DNA from 3 places in the Arthrobacter sp. Z5-13 genome. Region 1 is predicted to be linked to each of the others. Evidence: riboswitches for the same ligand, from Rfam matches in the RefSeq annotation. Region 1 holds a riboswitch; each other region holds the start of a gene.
What was found. Region 1 has a riboswitch for S-adenosylmethionine ahead of M1E02_RS07310 (aminotransferase class V-fold PLP-dependent enzyme). Riboswitches for the same ligand answer to the same signal wherever they lie in the genome.
Positions count from the first base shown of each region.

Region 2: linked by a shared signal. The riboswitch ahead of M1E02_RS01705 (DUF1737 domain-containing protein) and the one ahead of M1E02_RS07310 (aminotransferase class V-fold PLP-dependent enzyme) in region 1 are both predicted to bind S-adenosylmethionine.
Region 3: linked by a shared signal. The riboswitch ahead of metX (homoserine O-acetyltransferase MetX) and the one ahead of M1E02_RS07310 (aminotransferase class V-fold PLP-dependent enzyme) in region 1 are both predicted to bind S-adenosylmethionine.

Region 1 is NZ_CP096460.1:1,549,687-1,553,891, forward strand. It holds gene M1E02_RS07305 (class I SAM-dependent methyltransferase) at 1-420, opposite strand, end outside; gene M1E02_RS07310 (aminotransferase class V-fold PLP-dependent enzyme) at 479-1,900, opposite strand; SAM riboswitch class IV at 1,934-2,047, opposite strand; gene hisN (histidinol-phosphatase) at 2,210-3,022, opposite strand; gene rsgA (ribosome small subunit-dependent GTPase A) at 3,101-4,205, opposite strand, start outside; gene aroA (3-phosphoshikimate 1-carboxyvinyltransferase) at 4,200-4,205, opposite strand, start outside.
Region 2 is NZ_CP096460.1:376,488-380,692, reverse strand. It holds gene cls (cardiolipin synthase) at 1-166, opposite strand, end outside; gene M1E02_RS01715 (aminodeoxychorismate lyase) at 258-1,199, shown strand; gene M1E02_RS01710 (MarR family winged helix-turn-helix transcriptional regulator) at 1,234-1,791, opposite strand; SAM riboswitch class IV at 2,073-2,186, shown strand; gene M1E02_RS01705 (DUF1737 domain-containing protein) at 2,199-2,519, shown strand; gene M1E02_RS01700 (rhodanese-like domain-containing protein) at 2,516-2,926, shown strand; gene M1E02_RS01695 (O-succinylhomoserine sulfhydrylase) at 2,927-4,135, shown strand.
Region 3 is NZ_CP096460.1:3,072,790-3,076,994, forward strand. It holds gene M1E02_RS14490 (MFS transporter) at 1-863, opposite strand, end outside; gene metX (homoserine O-acetyltransferase MetX) at 1,045-2,223, opposite strand; SAM riboswitch class IV at 2,236-2,351, opposite strand; gene M1E02_RS14500 (VOC family protein) at 2,502-3,140, shown strand; gene M1E02_RS14505 (CPBP family intramembrane glutamic endopeptidase) at 3,279-4,046, opposite strand; gene M1E02_RS14510 (histidine phosphatase family protein) at 4,151-4,205, shown strand, end outside.

The DNA.
Region 1 (4,205 bases):
TCCCAGCACTCCCTCCGGGCGGAGGATCCGGGCAGCCTCTGTGCTGGCGCGCAGGGGATCGCACCAGTGCCAGGCCTGGGCGACAGTTACGACGTCGAACGAAGCGTCCCCGAGGCCCGTGGACTCCGCAGTGCCCTCAACCGCCGTCACGGCGGGCATCGCCCTCTGTAGCTGTTCAAGCATGTCCTGGGAAGGATCGACGGCGGTCACCTGCAGCCCGCGTTGGACCAGCAGCGCGGTGTACTTTCCGGTTCCGGCTCCGACGTCGGCAACATCATGAGCAGTGGAGGGCAGAAGCCAATCCACTGAGTCCAGAGGGTAACCCGGGCGGACGCGGTCATAGTGCTCGCCGCCGTCCTGGAAAGCCATTCCCAGTTCGCGGCGGCGTTGCTGATGAAGTTTGGGGCCTCCCCGCGCCACGCGTACTCTCCTCTGGCCGGCTGTTGGTTACCCCTAGAATTTACCCCTTTAGCGCTGGTCAGTCTTCAGTGCAGGGCGCGGCTCCGGCAGTCCCCGGAGTGTTTGGTGCCCATTCCGGGTACGTGCGGCTGTCATTTGCCGGCACCCAGCGTCCGGCGTCCACCACATAATCCCAGCCGAGACCCGTACGGCGCAGCTCCTCGATGCCCGCCAGCAGCCGCTGGGCATCCTCGAGACGGGAGCCCAGGCCGAAGCTCGCCCGCAACGATCCTGAGGGCAGTCCCAGGCGCTTCAGGAGCGGATGGGCGCAGAAACGGCCGTCGCGGAGACCCACGCCGTGCTCCGCGGACAAGTATGCGGCTACAAGGCCTGCGTCGTAGCCCTCAACTGAGAAGTTGACCACCCCGATGGTGTCCGTGTCGGATTCGGTGTCACTGAAGATCTGGTGAACGGTGACGCCTTCAATTTTCTGCAGTCCTTCGACCAGGAAGGAGCGGATGGCCGACTCGTGGGCGTGCCACAGGTCCTGGTCCAGAGCAGCAATGACCTGGGTGGCCCGGGCAAGCGTCGCTGCGCCAAGCACGTTCGGGGAGCCGCCCTCATGGCGTGCAGGGCCGGTTGTCCAGCTGACACTGTCCAGTCTGGCTTCGCGGACCGCGCCGCCGCCTGCAAGGTGCGGTGTACCGGCGTCGAGCCAGTCCGGCCTGCCCACCAGGACGCCGGAACCAAACGGCGCGTAGAGCTTGTGACCCGAAAAGGCGAGGTAATCGACGTCGTCCGTTGCGATGTTGATGCGGCGGTGCGGAGCAAGCTGGGCTGCGTCAACGACGATCCTGGCACCGAATTCGTGTGCCAGCGCTGCCAGTTCACGAATGGGCAGGATTTCACCGGTGACGTTTGAGGCTCCAGTGATGGCAAGCAGGCTGATGTCACCTTGTTCCAGCTCCGCGCGGAGGTTGGCGATGGTACCGGCGAGGGTGTTTTCTGCCACGACGCTGCGGTGGGGGACCCCCTGCCACGGCAGAAGGTTGGCGTGGTGTTCGATGTCGAGATACAGCACTTCACCGAGGTGCTGTCCAGCAGTTACGGGAAGGCAACCGGCCAGGAGATTCAGCGAATCGGTGGTGTTGCGCGTAAAAATCACGGAATCGTCGGAGCGTCCGCCAACGAACTCGCGGACGATGCTGCGTGAATTCTCGTACACGGAGGTGCTGATCTGTGAGGCGTAGCCGGCACCGCGGTGAACACTCGCGTAATACGGCAGGATCTCATTCAGGTAGGCGGAGACAACCGAGAGTGCCGGAGCCGACGCGCCATAGTCGAGGTTGGCGTAGCGGATGTTTCCGCCTTGGATGAGCGGCGCCTGGATTTCCGCACCGCTAACGGCTGCCAGCGGTCGTCGGGAAACGGAGAGGCCGGCGTGCGGTTCGTTAAAAGAGGCATCAGCGGCGGCGTTGGGGGAGTAAATGGCAGTAGTCAAGAGGACCTCACTGGGACAGGACCCCTTAGCAGGGATCCGCGCTTGCCGGGTCCGTTCCGGACCGGCCTGGTCGTCACCCGGGGCACCCCACCGCGAATGGAGGGTTGCCGGCCAGCAAACCGGGGTTTAGCGCTGGCACTCGTGACCTGCTATCGAGCTTAAGACATTCGGGGAGTCATGAAAAAGTTGATCCCAATGTTAAGTCGATTGTTACGGCGGGTAGACAAAAGGCCGTTTGGCCGAACAAAGCGACGGCGGAACACCCGTAGCTGGATGTTCCGCCGTCAATAATTCGTCAGATGGCTCAACCTACAAGAGGTCGTCCAGATCGGGATTGAGCCGCTTGAGCACCTCGGAGTGGAGGATCGAGTTGGTGGCCAGGGCATTGCCGCCGAAAGGACCGTCGGCGCCCTCCAGTGAGGTGAACCGCCCGCCGGCTTCGGTCACGATGGGAACAAGGGCCGCCATGTCGTACAGATTCAGTTCGGGTTCGCAGGCTATGTCCACAGCACCCTCTGCAACCAGGCAATAGGACCAGAAATCCCCGTAAGCCCGTGTCCTCCAGACCTCCTCGGTCAATCCCAGGAACTCATCGAGGTTCCCACGCTCTTTCCAGCCACCAAGGCTGGAGTAGGACAACGAAGCGTCCGACAGTTCGGAAACGTTCGAGACCCGCAGTCTGGTGGCCGCAGCGAGGGATCGGCCCATGTATGCCCCCGCGCCTTTGGCCGCCCACCAGCGTTTGCCCAGAGCCGGTGCACTGACCAGTCCAACCACGGGTTCGCCTTCATCCACGAGGGCGATGAGGGTGGCCCAGACAGGCACGCCTCGAACGAAGTTTTTGGTTCCGTCAATGGGATCGATGATCCAGCGGCGGGAACCGTGCCCTGAGCTTCCGAACTCCTCACCCAGGACGGCGTCACGGGGGCGGGAGCGCGACAGCTGCCCGCGGATGGACTCCTCGGCCGCCTTGTCAGCGTCTGTAACCGGTGTCAGATCAGGCTTCGTTTCGATCTGTAGGTCAAGCGCCTTAAAGCGGCTCATGGTCTGGTCGTCCACTGAGTCGGCCAGGACATGGGCTAGGCGCAGGTCATCGTTGTAGCTCGAAGCGGGTTGGGTCATGGTTCCAAACTACCGTCTCGGCGGCCTTCAGGCCGGGAGGCCGTGTGGGAACGCTGCCAATATGACCGCAGCGGGTCCCTAGGAGACGCTCCCGAGTTCCTTTGTTTCCTGGGCTTCCATGCGCGGATCTGTGCCGAGGAGGCGGCGCAGCGAAGCGAGCCGCGCGGCGCCGGAAGCGCCGGCATGCCCTGCGGCAACCCAGGCATCCACTCCGCAGTTAACGGCCGTGGCGTCGTGCTTGCAGCCGCGTTCACAAGCCTCAGTCCCGGGCTCAAGGTCCGGGAAGGAGTGCAGGATCCTGTCCGGATCCACGTGCGCCAAGCCGAATGAGCGGATTCCGGGAGTGTCGATGATCCAGCTTCCCGTCGGAGCGCCGGTGACTTTCAAGGCAAGGGCCGACGACGACGTGTGGCGGCCGCGGCCCGTCACGGCATTGACGCCTCCGGTGGCCCGCTCGGCACCGGTGAGGGCATTCACCATGGTGGACTTGCCAACCCCCGAGTGGCCAAGCATGACGGTGACCTTGCCGTCAAGGTGATGGCGCAGCTGAGCGACTGCTTCGCGGTCCAGGCGGGCGGACAGCCCATCATCCGAGCGGGCATCGATACCTGAAGCCGCTGAGTCAGCCGTCCGACTGATAATGACGGGGAAATCCAGGTGACGGTAGTTGGCCAACAGCTCTGCAGGATCCTTGACGTCCGCCTTGGTGACGAGCAGCAGGGGGTCGATGCCGGCGTCGTACGCTGCAACGAGTGCGCGATCGATGAAACCCGTACGGGGTTCCGGGTTGGCGGCTGCAACCACGATGACGAGCTGATCCGCATTGGCAACTACAGCGCGCTCAATAGGATCGGTGTCGTCCGCGCTTCGGCGCAGCAGTGTTTTGCGGTCTTGAATCCTGACGAGTCGCGCAAGCGTGTCAGGCTCTCCTGAAACGTCTCCCACCAGCGACACGAAGTCGCCAGCCACCACTGGGGAGCGGCGAAGCTCCCGTGCACGGGCGGCTACCACTATCCGTTCGTTTCCGGAGTCTTCGCCCACGACGGCGGTGTACCTGCCACGGTCTACCGTGATGATCCTGCCGGTAACGGCGTCATCGTGGCTGGGACGGTCCTTGGTGCGTGGGCGGGAGCCCTTCTTGCTCGGACGGATCCGGACATCGGACTCATCCCAGGAATCAGTG
Region 2 (4,205 bases), 1.2 Mb from region 1:
GCACAGGCACAAAGAAGATTCCCAGCAGCCATGCCATGGCCGTGGTGGGACGGCGGTTCCCGGGAATGATTCCAACGGCCAGGACGCGGATCACCAGGTCAAGCAGGCTCAGGAACAAGATGAGCCACGGTGGCAACGTGCCAGCCAACGGAAACGGCCAGAGCAAAATGAACCCCCATAGTTCACAGCCCGCCGGACCTGTTCCGGAGCGGGCAATGCCCAGCCTATCCCGCGGCAGCCCGCACTAAGCTGGAGGCATGACTTCTGCTGCTCCCGCCACGGTGCTGGTGTTCCTTGATCCCGAGTTTCCCAGCGGCCGGATTGCCGACGCCTCACAGCCTCAACTGATGGCCACGGATCAGGGAGCCACCCGCGGCGATGGCGTCTTCGAATCCCTCCTTGCCGTAGCCGGACATCCGCGGAAGCTGCAGGCTCACCTGGACCGGCTCGATGGTTCCGCCCGGCTCCTGGACCTTCACATCCCCGCTCAAGAGGCATGGCGGCTGGCCATCAGCACTGCGTTGGCGGAGTACCGCACGACGCATCCTGCTGCGGACCCGGCGGAAGACGAAGCGGTGCTGAAGCTCCTGGTCACCCGCGGCGTCGAAGGCTCCTCCGGTCCCACCTGCTGGGTGCAGGCTTCACCGGTGCCTCCCACCGGCCGGCGTCAGCGTGAAACAGGCGTTGACGTCATCCTGCTGGATCGCGGCTATGACAGCGAGGCTGGCGAGCGCGCCCCGTGGCTGCTCCTGGGAGCCAAGACGCTGTCCTATGCGGTCAACATGGCTGCCCTGAGGTATGCCCATAAGCAGGGCGCTGACGACGTGATTTTTACGTCCGCGGACGGCCGGGTCCTGGAGGGCCCCACCTCAACGGTCCTGCTTGCCCATGTTCAAACGGTCGACGAGGGCGGCGTCAGTCGTACGGCCAAGCGGCTTATCACTCCCCAACTGGATAGCGGGATCCTGCCGGGCACTTCCCAAGGTGCTCTTTTCACTGCTGCCAAGGCAGCTGGCTGGGAGCTGGGCTACGGCCCGCTGGAACCGCAGGACCTGCTGGATGCCGACGCCGTCTGGCTCATTTCCAGCATCCGGCTCCTTGCACCGGTCAACCACATTGACGGGAAGGAAATCGGGACCCCGGCGCTTCGGAAGCAGCTGACGGCAGAACTCAGCGAACTCTTCGCGGGTACTGAATAGGCTTCAAAGCCCACTTGAGCGTCTTGAGGTGATGTCAGACCGGGTCTCGTGGGGGCTCATCCTGCTCCGTGGACTCCTCGGAAACCTGCTCTTGCTGGGCCTCGGGAAGGGATTCGGGACGCACTTCGACCAGGGCCTGCGGTCCGGTCCGTATCTCCGGAATCGGACCCGGCCGGTCCGGAAAAAAATCGATTACCCGGGCAAGCTCATCGTGCAGCGACCGGCGGCGGGAAATGCCTGGGGGCAGGGCATCCCGTTCGGCCTGCCGTGCGGCTTCCAGCGCCCTCCGCCCGGCTTCCGTGATGGCCACGTCTATGCTGCGCCGGTCCACCGGGCTGCGGGAGCGCGTCACCAGGCCGCTGGCTTCAAGGCGCGCCAGCACTTTGCCCAGGCTTTGGCTCTGGACTTTTATTTGGGCTGCCAGCCGTTCCTGATTCAGGGGACCACCATCGAGGCACTGGAGGGCTATGACTGCAGCATGAGTGAGACCTAACGCTGCCAGGGCCCGGTCCTGCCGCCGTTCAACGAGCCGTGCAGCCATGGACAGCAGCTGATGCGTGCTCCAGGTGTTGGCGTCCTGATTCCGAATCATCCGTCCAGCTCTCCTCCTGGTTGCGATCATTGCTTCCAGCGCCCTGGACGTCATCTTCAGGGCATTCCTCAGCAAAAACGTCCAACGCTCTACCATAAGCATGCTTACTATCATTATGGCAAGTATGCTTATCAACTCTTTGCGTCCGCCCCCGGGCAACCCTTGCGTCCAGGCGGAAAATTCTTGCGGACCGGAATGGCAACGGTGGACATGACCACCCGTTACGGAACATGACGACGACGGCGGTGCAGGCCGCCGTCGTAAGTGTTACTTTTTTGAGGAGTAATGAGAACCGGTGCCAAGCCCTGACTTACCGGTCGGCAACCCTCCTTTCGCGGCGGGGTGCCTCAGGTGAATACTCGGCATTCGACCACATCGAGCTGCAAGCGTGAGAGAAGGAGACCCTCGTGTCTGACGCACCTGCCCAAACCATTCCGGCCCCCAGCGCCGAAGCGGCCGCTTCGGAAGAAAAACTGGCCTACCGCCTGATTACCGGCCCGGATGACCGGAGCTTCTGCGAGCGAATCTCCACTGCGTTGGCCGAAGGCTATGTGCTGCACGGAAGCCCGGCTGCCACCTACAACGGCATCAACGTGATCGTGGCGCAGGCCCTTGTGCTCCCCACGGCCATCGCCAGCGCCGACGCCGCAGTTGCCACCGCTGTTGACCGGCTTGAAACCGATGAAACCGCTGACGACGCCGAAGGTGCATTTGAGGGGCACGCATGAGCTACGCAGGAGATCTGACTCCCACGGATGCCTGGGCCAAACTCGAAGCCGGCGCCATCCTGGTGGACGTCCGGACTGAGGGCGAATGGGCCCACATCGGTATCCCGGAAACCAAGGCGACGGAGAACGATCCGCTGTTCATTTCCTGGTCGTTCCCTGGCGGAGTAAGGAACACCGAGTTTATCGACCAGCTCAAGCAGCAGGCGCCCGAGGACTCCGACGTCGAGCTCATTTTCCTCTGTCGGTCGGGCCAACGCTCCATCTCAGCAGCCATCGCCGCAACCCAAGCCGGCTACACCTCGTACAACGTCCTGGAGGGGTTTGAAGGCGAGCCCGACCGCTACGGCGAGCGCACCGTCAACGGCTGGAAGAACCGCGGCCTTCCCACCAACCTTGGAAAGAACTAAGTGACCTTCAACCCTGACGCCGCCGGCTGGAGCCCTGACACCCAGGCTGTTCGCGGCGGGCTCGACCGTACCAACTTCCAGGAGACAGCTGAGCCGGTTTTCCTGAACTCCGGCTTTGTTTACGAATCCGCGGCCGCAGCCGAGCGCGCCTTCACAGGGGAGGACGAACGCTTCGTCTACTCCCGCTACGGCAACCCGTCCGTGGCAACCTTTCAGGAACGCCTGCGGCTTTTGGAAGGCACCGAAGCCTGCTTTGCGACGGCGTCCGGTATGTCCGCTGTCTTCACAGCCCTCGGTGCACTGCTGGCTGCCGGTGACAGGGTGGTCGCGGCCCGCTCGCTGTTCGGTTCCTGCTTTGTGATCCTCAACGAGATCCTGCCACGCTGGGGCGTGGAGACCGTCTTCATCGACGGCCCGGACTTGGACCAGTGGCGCGAGGCATTGTCAGTTCCCACCACCGCTGTCTTCTTCGAATCACCATCCAATCCCATGCAGGAAATCGTGGACATCGCGGCGGTCAGCGACCTGGCGCACGCCGCCGGCGCAACCGTCGTCGTCGACAACGTTTTTGCCACCCCCCTGCTGCAGCGTTGTGGAGATCTCGGCGCCGACGTCATTGTTTACTCCGGCACCAAGCACATTGACGGCCAGGGCAGGGTGTTGGGCGGCGCCATCATGGGGACCAAGGAATTCATCGACGGCCCCGTGAAGCAGCTCATGCGGCACACCGGCCCTTCGCTGTCCTCCTTCAATGCCTGGGTGCTGACCAAGGGCCTGGAAACCATGTCGTTGCGCGTCAACCATTCCTCTGCTTCGGCGCTTCGCCTCGCCGAATGGCTTGAGCAGCAGCCGGGCGTCAGCTGGGTCAAGTACCCGCTGCTGAAGTCGCACCCGCAATACGAACTCGCAGCCAAGCAAATGAAGGCCGGAGGAACGGTGCTGACCCTGGAGCTGAACCCCTCGGCGGGGCGCACCGCCAAGGACGCCGCGTTTGCCCTCCTTGACGCCCTGGGAATCATCGACATCTCCAACAACCTTGGCGATTCCAAGTCCCTCATCACCCACCCGGCCACCACCACCCACCGGGCGATGGGCCCGGAAGGCCGGGCAGCCATCGGGCTCACTGACGGCGTGGTGCGGCTCTCCGTGGGCCTGGAGGACGTGGATGACCTCATCGGCGACCTGGAGCAGGCGCTCAAGCAGGTCTGACGTCGTATATATTGTGGCGGTACCGACCGCCATTTGTGTTGGTTTATTTCCCAGCATCAGAACCCGGCGC
Region 3 (4,205 bases), 1.5 Mb from region 1:
GAGGTGTCTGTCTGGACAACAACCTTCAGGTACGTGATGGAGAAAGTCACCACGAGGTAATACAGGATGTTCTCGGCGAAGCGCAGGCCCATGGCCGTAAAGACTCCGCGAGGGTAGCGGCGGAATACTTCTGCCACGCCATAGCCCTTTTTCTCCACCGCCACTTCCTTACGTGCCTCGAGGAAGATGGGGGCGTCGCTGACTTTCGTGCGGATGTAGTAGCCGACGACGACGATCACCGCGGACAGCCAGAACGCTATGCGCCATCCCCAGCCCAGGAAGTCGGCGGACGACAGCACTGCCGAGAGGGTGAAAAGCACACCGGTGGCGAGCAGGTTGCCGACCGGCACTGCTGCCTGGGGCCAGCTGGACCAGAATCCACGGGAAGCGCTGGGGCTGTGCTCTGCAACGAGAAGCACGGCGCCTCCCCATTCCCCTCCCACAGCGAAGCCCTGGACGAAACGAAGGAAGACGAGCAGCGCCGGCGCCCAGTAGCCGATTTCGCCGAAGGTGGGAAGGCAGCCCATCAGGAAGGTGGATACGCCCACCAGGATGATGCTCAGCTGCAGGAGCTGCTTCCGGCCGAACTTGTCGCCGAAGTGGCCAAAGACAATTCCGCCGATGGGACGTGCCACGAAGCCGACAGCGTAGGTGACGAAGGCTGCGATGATGCCGTCCAGCTCCGTCCCCGAGTTCGGAAAAAACATCTTGCCGAAGACGAGGGTTGCGGCCGAAGCGTAGAGGAAGAACTCGTACCACTCCACCACGGTCCCGGCCATGGAGGCGGTGACAACTTTCCTGAGCCCTGAAGCTTTGATATCAGTTTCTTCTGCGCGCCTTGCGGCGGAGTTTTCCGTACTCATGATGCGAACTCCTTCAGCGTCTACGTCGACGCCACGTGGAACCATTCGAAGACGGACGCTGGTGACCTGCACCACGAACCGCCGGATTCATCGAGTATGGCCTCACATCCGTGCAGGCTCAACGGCGAAAAGTGCAGACAGGCTCTGCAAAAATGCAGAAGACTCTACGATCTGCAAACCCTTACGGGAAGAAGCTCCTACGCAACTCTTCGCTGAGCTGCCCGATCTCCGTCAGGAAACCGTCATGGCCAATGGGTGCCTCGATGACGTGGACTGGGACGTCACCCGGCAGCGCCTGGGCAAGTTCGTGGGACTGTGCAGGAAAGTACAGCCGGTCCGTATCCACTGCGGCCACAAAGAACTCGGCGGTTGCCCCGGCAAGGGCATTGCGCAGCGAACCGCGCCCCCGGCTGACGTCGTGACTCATGAGAGCTTCCGTGATGGCGATGTAGCTGTTCGCATCAAAACGCTTCACCAGCTTGCTGCCTTGGTGGTCCAGGTAGCTCTCCACCTGGTACCGGCCACGCTCCCCCAGCGACACGGCCTTCAGCGGGCTTTCGCCATGCTGGGCGTCCCGGCTGAATCTGGTGTCCAGTTCAGCAGCTGAACGGTAGGTGATGTGGGCGATGCGGCGGGCCAACGCGAGCCCGGCTTCAGGCTCCGGGCCCCCATAGTAGTCGCCGCCGTTGAAGTTGATGTCCTGCCGGATGGCAAGAGTCTGCGCCTGCGCGAAAGCGATCTGCTCTGCAGTGCTGCGCGCGCCGATGGAGATCACTGCGCAGCGCTGCACCCGTGTCGGATGGCTCACGGCCCACTCAAGGGCCCGGGCACCGCCCAGGGAGCCGCCCAGCACTGCATACCAACTGCCTATGCCAAGGGCGTCAGCAAGGCGCGCTTCCGCTGCTGTGGTGTCCCGCAATGTCACCAACGGGAACCGTGAGCCCCAGGGACGGCCATCCGGTGCCGGACTGGAGGGTCCCGTGGACCCGTAACAGCCACCGAGGATGTTGATGGAGACCACGAAGAACTTATCTGTGTCAACGGGGGCTCCCGGACCCACGAGTTGCTCCCACCAGCCCTCCTCCTCGCTCTCACCGCGCGTAACGTGGGTGCTTCCGGTCAGGGCATGCTGGATGAGGACGGCATTGGAGCCATCAGTGTTGAGGGTTCCCCAGGTTTCGTAGGCCAGCGTGGCGTCGGGAAGGTGGCCCCCGGCTTCGAGTTCGAGGCCGCCGATGGTGAGGTTCCGGACGGTTCCGTCCGGAACGCTCTCCGGAGGTGCAACGGGTTGCGTTGCGGGCAGAGATGCTCCCGGCAGTTGGATTCCGGGTATGCCGGTGCGGTTGACGGCAATCGTCATAAGAGGACCTTTTCTACGCGCTTGCCTGCCGTCAGCTGACCGACAGGCCAGGTCTTCACCCGGGGCACCCCACCGCGGAAGGAGGGTTGCCGGCCAGCAAGCCGGGGCTGTTGCTGGCACTCATGACCTTTTCAAAGTCTACGAAGAACCGAGCCGTAATAGCGAAGATTGTGACACCAATATGACTCATGAGGACAAAGGGCGACGGCGGGGCGGATCATAGCGCAGTTAGGTTACCCTAAGCTGAGAGGCTCATCACAAAGTGCCAAGATGAAGCTATGCGCATGGATCACGTCTCTTACGCCTGTGAAAACGATGGCCTCGCGGCCACCACCGAACGAATTTCGTCCGCTTTGGGCGTCGAAGCTGTGAAGGGCGGGGTACATCCCCGCTTTGGAACCCGAAACATGATCATCCCGCTGGCCGGGCACAAATACCTTGAAGTTGTGGAGGTCCTTGACCACCCGGCATCAGATAAAGCTCCCTTCGGGCAGGCCGTCCGGGCCCGCTCGGCGGCTGGCGGCGGCTGGATGGGCTGGTGCGTCGAAGTAGACGACCTTGGACCGTTCGAGGAGCGGCTTGGCCGCGCTGCCGTGAACGGCAACCGTAAATTCCCGGACGGACGCGAACTCGTATGGAAGCAAATCGGCATCCTGGGACTCATCGCGGATCCCCAGGTTCCGTACATGCTCAAGTGGGAAGGTGACGCGTCACTTCACCCGTCCAACGCGTACCCAAGCAACGTCAAGATGTCCAGCCTCACCATTGCCGGATCAGCCGAGCGGGTCACTGAATGGCTGGGCGAGCCCGTGGAAAGGCCGCTTGAAGACGTTGCCGTGAACTGGCTGGCTCCGCACGGAACGCCGGGGATTCTGTCCGTCACGTTCGAAACCCCCACCGGAGCAGTCACCATCTGATCCCGCCACTGCGGGGAGGATCTCTTTCTTTGGAGAGCTCCCCTTTACCCTTGGGCAAAGTTCGCCCACAACGCTTCGGCCGCCAACAGCGGGTGCCAATGACGTCACCTGCTGATGGCGGCCGAATTCCTTTAAGCCTTATCCCAGCCCGATTGCCTTGCCGAAGAGGCTGAAGCCAACGAAGGCAACGATATCCAGCAGGGCGTGGGCAATCACCAGCGGCATTACCCTGCGCGTCCGGGTGTAAAGCCACGCAAACACCGCGCCCATCACAGCGTTGCCGATGAAGGGGCCAAAGCCCTGGTACAGGTGGTAGCTTCCCCGGAGCACGGCGCTGGTGAAGATGGCCAGCGGCACACTCCAGCCGAATTTGCCGAGGCGGTTGAGGAGATAGCCCACCACGATGACTTCCTCGACGATTCCGTGCCGGACGGCGGAGAGGATCAGCACGGGAATAGTCCACCAGTAGTCGTCAAGGGCGCTGGGGATGATGGCCGTAGTGATGCCGAGTTGCCTGCCGACAGCGTAAAGCGCCAGCGAGGGGATGCCGATCAGGGCGGCGAGTCCCACTCCCTGCAGCAGGTCTTTCCCCGGCCGGGTCAGGTCGAAGCCGAGCCTGCCGAAGGCGGACTGCCCCCGATGGCCTTCCGGGCGTTGTTCGGTGAGGAAATAGAAGACCAGGAGTACCGGCACCAGAGCAAACGCGATATCCAGCAACTGGTAGGTCAGGTCAAAGTATTCGCGCGTACTTTGGGAGCGGTTGAGGGTGGACGTGCCCTGGGCCAGGGGTGCCTGGCTCATCTTGTCCAGCAGCTGCACTACGGAGTAGACGGCGGACTGGCCCAGGGAGAGGCCCAGGACAATCAATACTTCGATCCGCAGACGACGGCGGGATGGCACCAGCATGTTCCTATCTTGCATGCATTTGCTGGTTCTTTCCTGTACCCGCCCGGTACAAGACGCACCTGCCCCTATGCTTGAGGCTTATGAGCGCGCCCGGGAAAATTATCATGATCCGGCATGGCCAGTCGGCCGCCAACGCCGATACCTCGATTTACAACCGCG